Linked DNA regions of Endozoicomonas sp. GU-1. The protein of the gene in region 1 binds, or shares a complex with, the protein of each later gene. Links are inferred from orthologs where the notes say so. Each region holds a gene or a part of one and is shown in the gene's direction. Other genes may lie near its edges.

The links. Proteins that work in one complex are often made in the same cells at the same time.
Region 2: the proteins of crr (region 1) and ptsP are in contact, whole or in part, in an NMR structure (PDB 2MP0), measured with the Escherichia coli proteins. The link is inferred for Endozoicomonas sp. GU-1 from one-to-one orthologs.

What each region holds. Positions count from the first base shown.
Region 1 is NZ_CP114771.1:2,234,709-2,242,421, reverse strand. Bases 2,930-5,677 are described here. They hold crr (PTS glucose transporter subunit IIA), read left to right. Parts: upstream 2,930-3,924; coding sequence 3,925-4,431; downstream 4,432-5,677. Other genes in these bases: O3276_RS09040 (hypothetical protein), read right to left, coding at 5,629-5,677; O3276_RS09045 (hypothetical protein), read right to left, coding at 4,537-5,484; pfkA (6-phosphofructokinase), read left to right, coding at 2,930-3,736. Outside these bases: gap (type I glyceraldehyde-3-phosphate dehydrogenase), read left to right, coding at 1-931; pyk (pyruvate kinase), read left to right, coding at 1,253-2,686; more of pfkA, read left to right, coding at 2,756-2,929; more of O3276_RS09040, read right to left, coding at 5,678-6,273; ptsG (PTS glucose transporter subunit IIBC), read right to left, coding at 6,383-7,713. UniProt on the Escherichia coli protein: The phosphoenolpyruvate-dependent sugar phosphotransferase system (sugar PTS), a major carbohydrate active transport system, catalyzes the phosphorylation of incoming sugar substrates concomitantly with their translocation across the cell membrane.
Region 2 is NZ_CP114771.1:2,894,026-2,898,039, reverse strand. What follows is about bases 833-4,014. They hold ptsP (phosphoenolpyruvate--protein phosphotransferase), read left to right. Parts: upstream 833-1,232; coding sequence 1,233-3,797; downstream 3,798-4,014. Other genes in these bases: O3276_RS11830 (glucose PTS transporter subunit EIIB), read left to right, coding at 833-1,236. Also shown: nagB (glucosamine-6-phosphate deaminase), read right to left, coding at 1-544; more of O3276_RS11830, read left to right, coding at 787-832. UniProt on the Escherichia coli protein: General (non sugar-specific) component of the phosphoenolpyruvate-dependent sugar phosphotransferase system (sugar PTS).

The sequences.
Region 1 (7,713 bases):
CGATGAATACCAGATTGTTGCCATTAATGATCTGGGTGACACCAAAATCAATACTCACCTGACTAAGTACGACACCGTTCATGGCCGTTTCAACGCACAGGTTGAAGAAGGCGAAGGCGCTCTGTTCGTAAACGGTGACGAAATCAAGACCTTCTCTGAGCGTGACCCTTCCAAGCTGCCATGGGGCGAGCTGGGTGTTGACGTTGTCTTTGAATGTACTGGTGTTTTCCGTTCCAAAGATTCCTGCAAGCCACACCTGGATGCTGGTGCCAAGAAAGTTATCATTTCTGCGCCTGGCTCAAACGTTGACGCTACCATCGTTTACGGTGTGAACCACGACACTCTGACTGCAGATATGACCGTTATTTCTAACGCATCCTGCACCACCAACTGTCTGGCTCCTATCGCCAAGCCTCTGAACGACGCCCTGGGCATTGATAAGGGTCTGATGACCACTATCCACGCTTACACCAACGACCAGCGTCTGAGCGATGTATACCACTCTGACCTGTACCGTGCCCGTGCTGCTGCCATGAACATGATTCCAACCGCTACCGGTGCTGCTGCTGCTGTTGGTGAAGTTGTTCCTGAGCTGAAAGGCAAGTTCGACGGCATGGCGGTTCGCGTACCGACCATCAACGTTTCTCTGGTGGACCTGAGCTTCGTTGCTGCACGTGAAACCACCGTTGAAGAAGTGAACGAAATCATTGCTATTGCTGCCAAGTCCAACCCGGCTATGGCAACTGTTCTGTCTGTGAACAACGAAGAGCTGGTTTCCATGGACTTCAACCACAGTCCGTTCTCTTCCAACTTCGATGCTACTCAGACTCGTGTTCTGGGCAACCTGGTTAAGGTTATGTCCTGGTACGACAACGAGTGGGGCTTCTCCAACCGTATGCTGGATACGGCCAAGGCCCTGATGAACGCGTAAGGCATTCACCCAGTGAACTCAACACAGGCTCGTTTAACGGGCCTGTGCTGGTTACGATAAATGAGATAGGTTGTTTCAGGCTGTTGGTAAACAAAGAGAAGACAGTGCTACGGGGCAAGATGGCTCCTATACTCTAACGGCACTTTCTTCTTTTGTTTGCACTCCGTTCAATACATTTGTCCTGCAGAGCAGAGGTGTACAGGTTGTGAACGGCTGCCGTGCACATCATTAATCCATTAAGGCCTGTCGCTTGCTGTAATGACTCCGGTGGAGGCTGAAGGCTCCCACGACAGCGGCGGGTTCACAAGCGAGAGGATTATTATGCTCAGACGCACAAAAATTGTGGCAACCCTGGGGCCTGCAACAGAATCTGAAGAACAGCTGCAAAAGCTGATTGAAGCTGGCGTCAACGTTGTTCGCCTCAACTTCTCCCACGGTGATCCGGAAGATCACAAAGCCCGTGCCAAAACCATTCGTGAAATTGCTGAAAGACTGAACCGTCCGGTTGCTATCCTGGGTGATCTGCAAGGGCCAAAGATTCGCATTGGCCGTTTCCAGAATGGCAAGATTCACCTTCCGGATGGCGCAACCTTTCACCTGGATGCCAGCCTTCCCATTGATGATGGCGATGAAACCCAGGTGGGGCTCGGTTATAAAGATCTGCCAAACGACTGCAAGGTTGGTGACATACTGCTGCTGGATGACGGGCGGATCAGCCTGGAAGTCATGGCGATTGATGGTCCGAGCATAAAGACCAAAGCGATCAATGGCGGCGAGCTGTCCAATAACAAGGGCATTAACCTTCAGGGTGGCGGTCTTTCTGCGGCGGCATTAACGGAAAAAGATAAGCAGGACATTCTTCTGGCGGCTGAGCTGGAAGTGGACTATCTGGCAGTATCTTTTGTCCGTCATGCCAGCGATGTTGAAGAAGCCCGTCGTCTACTCCACGAAGCTGGTGGAACCGCCGCTATTCTGTCCAAGATTGAGCGGGCCGAGGTGGTGAACGACCACGACCTGCTGGCTGAAATTATTTCCGCATCCGATGCCGTGATGGTTGCCCGTGGTGACCTGGGGGTCGAAATTGGTGATCCTGAGCTGATTGGTGCCCAAAAGCACATGATCAGTGAAGCCCGTCGTTTGAATAAACCGGTCATTACCGCCACTCAGATGATGGAGTCCATGATTCACAACACGCAACCAACCCGGGCAGAAGTGTTTGACGTCGCCAATGCGGTCCTGGATGGCACTGATGCCGTGATGTTATCCGGTGAAACCGCCACTGGTAAGCGCCCGGATGAAGTGGTCAAGGCCATGAGTCGCATTTGTCTCGGTGCTGAAAAACAGTCTGTTGAGTACATGACGGAGCGCCGCATTGGTCAGTTTACCAATATTGATGAGGCCATCGCTCAGGCAACCCTGTTTGCAGCTAACCATCAGAGTGACATCAAGGCCATCGTCTGTCTGACGAAAAGTGGTGCCACACCGCTGTGGATGTCCAGAATCAATACCCGTCTTCCTATTTTTGCCCTGACGCGTTACCAGACTACCGAGCGCCGGGTTGCCCTGTATCGTGGCGTGGAAGCGGTGGCGTTTGACAGTGGTACTGAGTACGGCCCGGAAGTCAATGGACGTGCAATTAATGTCCTTAAAGAGCGTGGCCTCCTGGAGGCAGGCGACAAGATTATTCTGACCAAAGGCGAAAGTCAGGAAATCGAAGGTGGTACCGACACCATGCAGATTATCAGCGTAAGCTGAGTCAACAGAACCTATTTATTTCTAATTGCTTTACCAGCAGTTAGGCACTTGGAAGGAGAAGAGCCTGGCATGACCGAATTAAAGAGAGTCGGAGTTTTGACTTCCGGGGGTGACGCTCCCGGTATGAATGCGGCCATCCGTGCCGCTGTTCGTGCCTGCATTTACTACGGTATTGTTCCCGTAGTGATTCAGGAAGGCTACAAAGGGTTGATTGAAAACCGTATGGAAGTGGCGGATGCCCGGACGGTTGCCAATATCATTAATCAAGGGGGGACCTTCCTGAAATCAGCCCGCTGTCAGGAGTTCCGCACCAAAGAAGGCCGTGTAAAGGCTTACGAAAATGCCCGGGCTGCTGAGCTGGATGGTCTGGTGGTGATCGGTGGTGATGGTTCATTCACCGGTGCCATGCTGTTGGAAGAAGAGCATGGTCTGCCCTGTATTGGCGTTCCCGGTACCATCGATAATGACATTTACGGGACTGACTTCACCATCGGTTATGACACCGCCCTGAATACTGTTGTTGAAGCCATCGATAAGATTCGTGATACTGCAACTTCTCACAACCGCCTGTTCTTCGTTGAAGTGATGGGCCGAGATGCCGGCTTTATTGCTCTGAACACGGGTATTGCTTCCGGTGCAGAGGATATCCTGATTCCTGAGCAGGAAAAGACGGTTGAAGTGTTCATGGAATCTTTGCAGAAGAGCGGCCGTGCGGGCAAAACCTCCAGCATTATTGTGGTTGCTGAAGGTGATCGCAGTGGCGGTGTTTTTGAACTGTCCCGCGCTGTGGAAGAAAACTTTCCTGAATATGAAGTGAAGGTTACCGTGCTGGGGCATATCCAGCGTGGTGGCAAGCCTACCTGCTTTGACCGTGTTCTGGCCAGTCGTCTTGGTGTTGCCTCTGTAGAAGCGCTGCGCAATGGTGACAGTGGTATTATGGTCGGCGTTCGTGACCAGCAGGTGGTGAAAACCCCGCTGGAAAGAGCCATCAGTAAGCACAACCAGATTGACAATCACCTGATGAAAGTGGCTGAAATCGTTTCAGTTTGATTCTCTGGTGTCCAATGGTTGAATGCTGATCAGCAGATGACTAAAGTTCTTTAAGTCGGAAAAGCCTCTGAACAAGAGGCTTTTTGCTTTCCTCCCAACCGGTATTCGCCGGTCCCGCATCTGTGAAGCGATCTCATGCCATGGGCAAGCTTCACAGAAGATTGTTGTAACAGCCGCAGGTAACAGTTATGGCTATCTTTGACTCTCTCAAAAAAAGTCTGGGCTTTGGCTCGAATGAGGGAACAGTCCTGAAGGCACCTTTGACGGGTAAGATTGTTCCCATAGAGGACGTTCCGGATCCGGTGTTTGCCGACAAGGTGGTGGGAGATGGTCTGGCCATTGATCCAACCGGGCATATTATGGTCGCGCCCTGTGATGGTGTGATTGGCAAGATTTTTGAAACCAATCATGCTTTCAGTATGGAAACCCCCTCGGGCGTTGAGCTGTTTGTCCATTTTGGCATTGACACCGTGGAGCTGAAAGGGGAGGGCTTTAAACGGATAGCGACAGAAGGGCAGCGGATTAAAGCGGGTGATCCTGTGGTTGAAGTGGATCTTGGTTTGCTGAAGGAAAAGGCGAGAAGTGTGGTAACGCCCATTGTGATCTCCAATATGGACGATGTCAGTCATCTGGAGAAATTCAGCGGGCATGTGCAGGCCGGGGCTGATACGCTGTTGACTGTATATATGAAGTGAGACGCTTGCAATGATGGCCAGCCAGGCTGGTTTGGCCATTGACCAAAGTCCACTTATACAAAAACCGTTCCGGCAGGAAAAGTGTCGTGCAGAAACACGACAAAATCAGTTTTTGGGCATAAATGAAGGGATTTTCATTTGTTGAAACCTGGCTATGTTTTCAGCAAATTCTGGTGCGTCCTTATTAGCCATTGCCATCTCAAGGTCGAAAGCGTCCACTTTCAGATCATCACCAACGACACTGTTGAAGCTTTCTACTGCCTGTTTAAAGTTTGCTTTAGCCACATGAATGTCTGATTCAGACGCTATGTGAGCATTACTTCTATGACTCAGGTCCTGTAACTCATTTTTACACTTTTGCATCTGTTTCAGGGTATCGCAAAGGTTGGTGAATTTTTTCTCAGTGTCTGGATTTTTAAGGGCCAGATCTATTGGTTGCTCAACACTCTCTGTATTCTCTACAAAGGCAGGGATGTTCATTTGTTTATATTTTGCGGCGTCTTCAGCAAATTCTGGTGACTGTTTATTCGCCATTGTCATTTCAAGGTCTGAAGCGTCAATTTGTTGATCAGCACCGACGGATTGATTGAAGCTGTCAACTGCCGCATTAAACTTTGCTTTAGCCCGCTGAAGTCCAAGACTGCACATTCTGAACTCGTCAGTACCACGCTCCAGGTTTTGTAAATCATTTTTAAAAGTTTGCATCCGTTCCAGATTGGTGCAAAGCCTGTCAAATCTCCTTTTGATGGTGGCTGGATTGGCCTGTTTTGCTGGCTGCTCAACACTCTTTTCTGTTGTTTGTTGGTCACTGATGGTTGGGCCGTGTTGCTGTGTTGGCTTGTACTTTTGGGCGTGTCTGTCCCGGATGCTGGTTTTTCCGGGTGTTGACGAAAAACGGGATAACAGGGATGACAGGAATGACTTGAATGTTTTTGTTGTTGTGACCTTAAACCCGCGAAAGTCTCCCTCTGATTTATTGGTTTCCGGAGTTTTAACGTCGTTGATTGTCGGTGTCAGGTTGACAGGTTGATGGCCGCCGCCGACTCCATGCATCGCAGTGTCTCCCCAGCACAATTAAGAATATAGTGAAATATAGACTATTTGTCGGCCTGTATGGCTAATGAATGAGTGCAAGCCAGAAGGTATCTTTGACGGGAATGAATGTTCCCATAAAGGATGTTTCGAATCTGCTGTTCGCTAGCGCTGAAGTAGATTAGTTTTCATTTTTTCATACTTGGCTACGTCTTCAGCTGATTCAGGCGAGCGTTTTTCCTCTGGTACCTGTAACGCGTCAAAATCAATTTTTAGTTGAGGGCCCACCGTTTTATTGAATTTTTGCTGGGCAAGGGTGCCCTTTTGTTTGGCACCATCCATGACACTTTGACATTCAGTGATCTGTGCTTTGACTTCCGTGTATCGCGGGCCCTTGACTGCCCCGGGAATCCTCAGAATATTGTCGTTAATGCTATAAAGCTTTGACAGTTCTTCTTGCAACTGTTGTATTTTCTCCAATTCCCGGTTGATTTGAGAAAAGAGTTTCATGGACTTTGGGTTATTACTTGCCTTTTTCAAAGCCTGCTCAAAATCCTGGCCGCTGTCTTTGGCTCCATCGTTATCCCTCTTATTAAACAAGGGGTGCAGGGCGGAGGCGAGCACGGTGATATTTCGTGAAGCAAGCTTGGCGTTGTCGGGGATTGATGAATAATTTGCAGAGAGAATATTTCTTACGCCTTTAACGACGGTGACTTTGAGCTGGCCAAAAAAGCCTTTGTCAGTCTGGACATTGCTGGCGTTTGCTGGTGCCAGATTGGCGGTCTGCTGAGTGCCTCCTACTCTGTGCATGCGCTTATCTCCGCAATAATTATGAAAATTTTTCTATCGGCGGATTCCTGTCATTCATAAGCACCACCAGAAGCCCTGAGACCAGGATGCTTCTGGCGTGGTTCCCTTATCACATGGTTTTCATGGCCTCCTGCATTTCAGTACGGATATGGTCAGACTTGGGTCCGAAGATCGCCTGCATATTATGGCCAACCACCACCACGGCGGTTGCACCCAGCTGTTTGATACGGTCAACATCGGCATTCCCGGTATTGTTAACGGTGACTCTAAGGCGGGTAATGCAGGCGTCCAGGTGTTTAATATTGCCTTTACCGCCAAACGCATTAATCAGGTTAACGGCCAGCTCGCTGGATGATCCGGCATTGACTTCGCTCTCACTTTCATCTTCGCGCCCGGGCGTTTTCAAGTTAAGTGCCAGAATCAATACCCGGAAAGTAACATAGTAAAGTACGGCATAGAGAGCCCCGAGCATAATGATCCAGACAGGTTTGGTGGCAATGCCGAAATAGAGTACATAGTCGATCAGGCCATTAGAGAAGGACATGGCCATCTTGATGTCCAGATAGTTGGTGATGGCGTAAGCCATGCCAGCCAGCAACGCGTGCATACCATAGAGCAACGGGGCAACAAACAGGAAAGAAAATTCAATGGGCTCGGTGATGCCTGTCAGTAACGAGGTCAGTGCTGCAGAGATCATGATACCGCCAGCTTTTGCCCTGTTGTCCGGTTTTGCACAATGCCACATGGCAATGGCCGCAGCAGGCAAACCAAACATTTTGAACAGGTAGCCGCCGGCCAGAAAACCGGCGGTTGGGTCTCCGGCAAAGAAGCGGGCAATATCGCCATTAAATACCGTACCGGACTCATCAATAAATTCACCCATTTCCATATGGAAAGGCACGTTCCAGATATGGTGCAGGCCAAAAGGGATGAGTAGCCTTTCGACAAAACCGTAAACAAACCCTGCCGCCTCCGGGTTTTCATTCACTGACCAATGGGAAAAGTTATTGATAACGGATTGGACTGGGGGCCAGATAAAGCTCAGCAGAATACCGAGGAAAATGGCACCAATGCCGGTAGCAATGGGGACAAACCGTTTACCGGCAAAGAAACCAAGATACTCCGGTAACTGAATTTTGTAGTATCGGTTAAACATCACTGAAGCCAGTATCCCGACAATGATGCCACCAAAGACGCCGGTATCAATGGTACTAATGCCCATCACCGATGAGGGTTCAAAGCCCAGTTGATTGGCCATGATACCCATGGTGCCGAGCATAATGACAAAGCCGACGACAGCCGCCACTGAAGAAACACCGTCGTTTTCCGCCAGGCCTATGGCGGTACCAATGGCAAAAATCAGCGGCAGATTACTGAATACGGCACCGCCGGCATGGGCCATAATGCTGGAAATCAGATCCGGTATGAACGAAAACCCTG
Region 2 (4,014 bases), 660 kb from region 1 along the record:
GTACCTGGCTGATGTCCTGATCAAAGAAGCGCGCGTTGGCTTCACGGGTTTTCGTGGTCAGCGTCTTCAGGCGGGTACGGGAGGACAGTGAAGAACCGGGTTCGTTAAATGCGATGTGCCCATCGTGTCCGACACCACCCATAAACAGTTCAATGCCGCCATAATTTTTAATCGCTGTTTCATAACGCAGGCATTCGGCTTCCAGATTTTCTGCGTTACCGTCCAGAAAGTTAATGTTTGCTGCCGGGATATCCACATGATCAAAGAAGTGGCGGTGCATGAACATTCGGTAACATTCCGGGTGATCGGCAGGCAGGCCAACGTATTCGTCCATGTTGAAGGTAACAACATGGGCAAAGCTGACTTCTCCTTCCCTGTGCAGGCGAACCAGTTCCTGATACGTCGGAATGGGTGTGCCGCCGGTTGGCAGGCCAAGAACAAAGGGGCGTTCAGGGGTCGGATTAAATGCCTTGATCCGGCTGACAATGTATCGAGCAGCCCAATAACCAACGGCTGGCTTGTCTTTCAGAGGTATAAAGCGCATGTCGTAAACTCCAGGCTTCGCTAATCTGCTCAGGGTGATGTTATGCATCATAGTCTATTTATTTTTTGATGGAAAATAAAGGCGGTTGGTAATGTGCTCAACAGGTCGAAAATGTCTTTAAGTGATGATCTGAGTCAATGTATTCGCTTTTTTATTTTTCTTTGAAAAATAAATCAGTAAAATTCCGCGCCACACAGAACGAGACACACTCTCACTATAAAGAATTAAATGGTTGATCAATCATGAACATTTTGGGTTACTTGCAGAAACTCGGTAAGGCGCTGATGCAGCCCTTTGCCGGTAAGGTGAAGAAAAGTGCGGCTACTGAAGATCTGAGTGCTACCCAGTCGCGTCAGACTCAGCAAGTAGCGGCGGCTGTTTCTCAGGAAGCAGTGAAAAAAGAAGTGGAAGTAAAAGATACTGCTCTGTTCGCCCGTCAGTGCCTGAAAGTGCTGGGTGGCCACCAGAACGTGACTCAGATTGATGCCTGCGTCACTCGCCTGCGTCTGACGTTGAAAGATACGGCCAGCGTCAGTGATGACCGTATTAAGGGGCTGGGGGCAGCGGCGGTGGTTCGTGTGGGTGACAAGAACCTGCAAATCGTCGTCGGTCTCCAGGCTGAAGTAATTGCTGATGAAATGAAAAAGATCCCGGTGACGGATGATCTTGCCAATGTTGAGGTTTCTGCATGACGCTCTCCCATCAAGATGTTAAAAATGAGGGCAAACCTTGCCAACTGTCTCTGGTTGCGCCTTTGTCCGGAATGCTGTTATCCATCGAGGAGTCCACTGACCCGGTATTTGCTGGTCGACTGATCGGTGACGGTATTGTGATCAACCCAACGGACTCTGTGGTACTGGCACCGTGCGCCGGTACCATCAGTCAGCTCCATGACGCCAGACATGCCGTGGCGATCAAGACAGATTCCGGTGTCGAAGTGTTGATCCATGTGGGCATCGATACGGTTGTTCTGCGTGGTGAAGGCTTTGAGACCAACGTCAAAATAGGCGACAAAGTGTCTGTTGGTCAGCAGCTGCTGTCGTTTGATCCCGAGTTTGTCGGAGCCAGGGCGGCCAGCCTGCAGACTGCGATTATGATCACCACCGGTGAAACCGGTGTGGTGGTAAATCCCCGTACCGAAGTAACAGCGGGGCAGGATAGCGTATTTGCCATCGGGGCTGAGCCTGAAAAGGAGATGTCCACCGAGAGCAAATACAGCCGTCAGGACAGCATTACCCTGACCGACGATTTTGTGCTGATGAACCCACTGGGTCTTCATGCCCGTCCTTCTGCCACTCTGATTCAGATTATCAAAGGCTTCAATTCTGATGTGCTGATTCTGAACAAAGACACTGGCAAAGAGTGCAAGGCCAACAGTCTGACCGCTCTGATGGGGCTGCAGACGGTACTGGGTTCTAACCTGCAAATCACCGTTACCGGCCCTGATGCCAAAGAAGCGATAGCAGCCATCCTGAATGGTTTCCGCAGTGGTTTGGGTGAAGCCGTTGCCGACGTACTGCCGGGCGCTGATGAAGCCATGGCAGAAGAAGCGCCACTGCTTGGACCGGTAGAAGGCTCCGATGGTCGTTTACCCGGCGTTAAAGCGGCACCGGGTATGGCCATTGGCAAGCTGCACCATCTGGTTCATGAACTGCCCAGCTACCCGGAAGAGGGGGTTGGTGTCAGCGATGAACTGGGTCAGCTTGGCTACGGTATCCAGAAAGCCCGGGAGTCCCTGCAGCAGCTGGTGACTAAAATGGCAGCGGATCATGTGGGTGGTCATGCAGAAGTATTTGTTGCCCATCAGCAGTTGCTGGACGACCCGGCGATCAGTGACCGTGCCCGTGAACTGATTGAAGCAGGCAAGAGCGCCATGTGGGCATGGCATCGAAGTTTTCTGGCCGAAGCGGATGAAATGCGCAAGCTGGATAACCCGCTGCTGGCAGCCCGGGCCATCGATGTAGAAGACGTTGGTCTTCGGGTTCTGCGCTACCTGATGGGCGTTGAAGGTGGCACCGATCAGCTGCCGGAAAACACCATCCTCTGTCTGGAAGACATTACGCCTTCGGAAGTGGTGACCCTGGATCGCCAGCGCGTGATTGGTATCGTGACCCTGCACGGCGGCGCGACTTCCCATGCGGCGATTCTGGCCGGTTCCCTGGGTATTCCTTACCTGGTCAACGTACCGGGCAGTGTTCGTCAGTATGAGAACGGTACCGATGTTATCCTGAACACCAACAAGGGTTACATGCTGGTTAATCCTACTCAGGAAGAGATCGACAGAACCGTTGCCCGCCAGGAACGTGCGGCGGCGGAACATGCAGCGGCGTTGCAAGTGGCTGACCAGCCCGCGGTGACTCTGGATGGCCATCATGTTGAGATCGCTGCCAATATCGCCAACCAGGACGATGCGGAAAAAGCGGTCAAAATGGGCGCTGAAGCGGTAGGTCTGCTGCGTTCCGAGTTCCTCTATATGGAACGTGCAACCGAACCCACCATGGATGAGCAGATAAAAGCCTACGAAGGTATTCTGGACGCTATGGGTAAAGACCGTCCGGTCATTATCCGTACTCTGGACGTCGGTGGTGACAAGCCTCTGGCTTATCTGCCCCTGCCAAGAGAGGAGAACCCGTTCCTGGGTGAACGTGGTGTGCGTATCGGTATTAACCGTCCGACCATGCTGCGCAAGCAGGTTCGTGCGATCCTGAAGGCGGCTCATGCCGGTCATGCCCGTATCATGTTCCCGATGATCAGCTCCCTGGATGAATTCCGTGCCGTGAAAAAACTGGTGCTGGAAGAGCAGGAGACGACGGGTGTCACCGTTGAAGTGGGTATTATGATTGAGGTGCCGTCCGCTGCGCTGCTGGCCGATCATTTTGCCAAAGAAGTGGACTTCTTCTCCATCGGTACCAATGACCTGACCCAGTACACCCTGGCCGTTGACCGTGGTCATCCAAAACTGGCGGCACGGGTCGATGGTCTTCACCCGGCAGTATTGCGCCTGATCGATATGACGGTGAAAGCAGCCAACAAAGAAGGCAAGTGGACGGGTATCTGTGGCAGCCTGGCCAGTGACCCGAATGCGGTGCCTATTCTGGTTGGCCTGGGTGTTCAGGAACTGTCCATCAGTGTCCCGGCAATCCCGGTGGTTAAGGCCCGTGTTCGCAGCCTGAACTATAAGCACTGCCAGAGCCTGGCCCGTGAAGCGCTGACTCTGGATTCAGTAGAAGGCGTAAGACGTTTGACTGCCTGATCACTGACGATCATCTTTCTGAAAGCCCCCTGGTTTTGGCCATGGGGCTTTTTTATTGTTGTCTGAAATATGTAGTTTCCCTGTGATGATGCGTAGTTGTACTTTAAATCACATGATCTTGATTCAGGTCATCTGTCGGTTAATTACTGTCCAATTATCATGCCCACCATTTGGTTGGCGGCACTTTTTGTTCACACCTTTATGCCTGCTGGGAAAG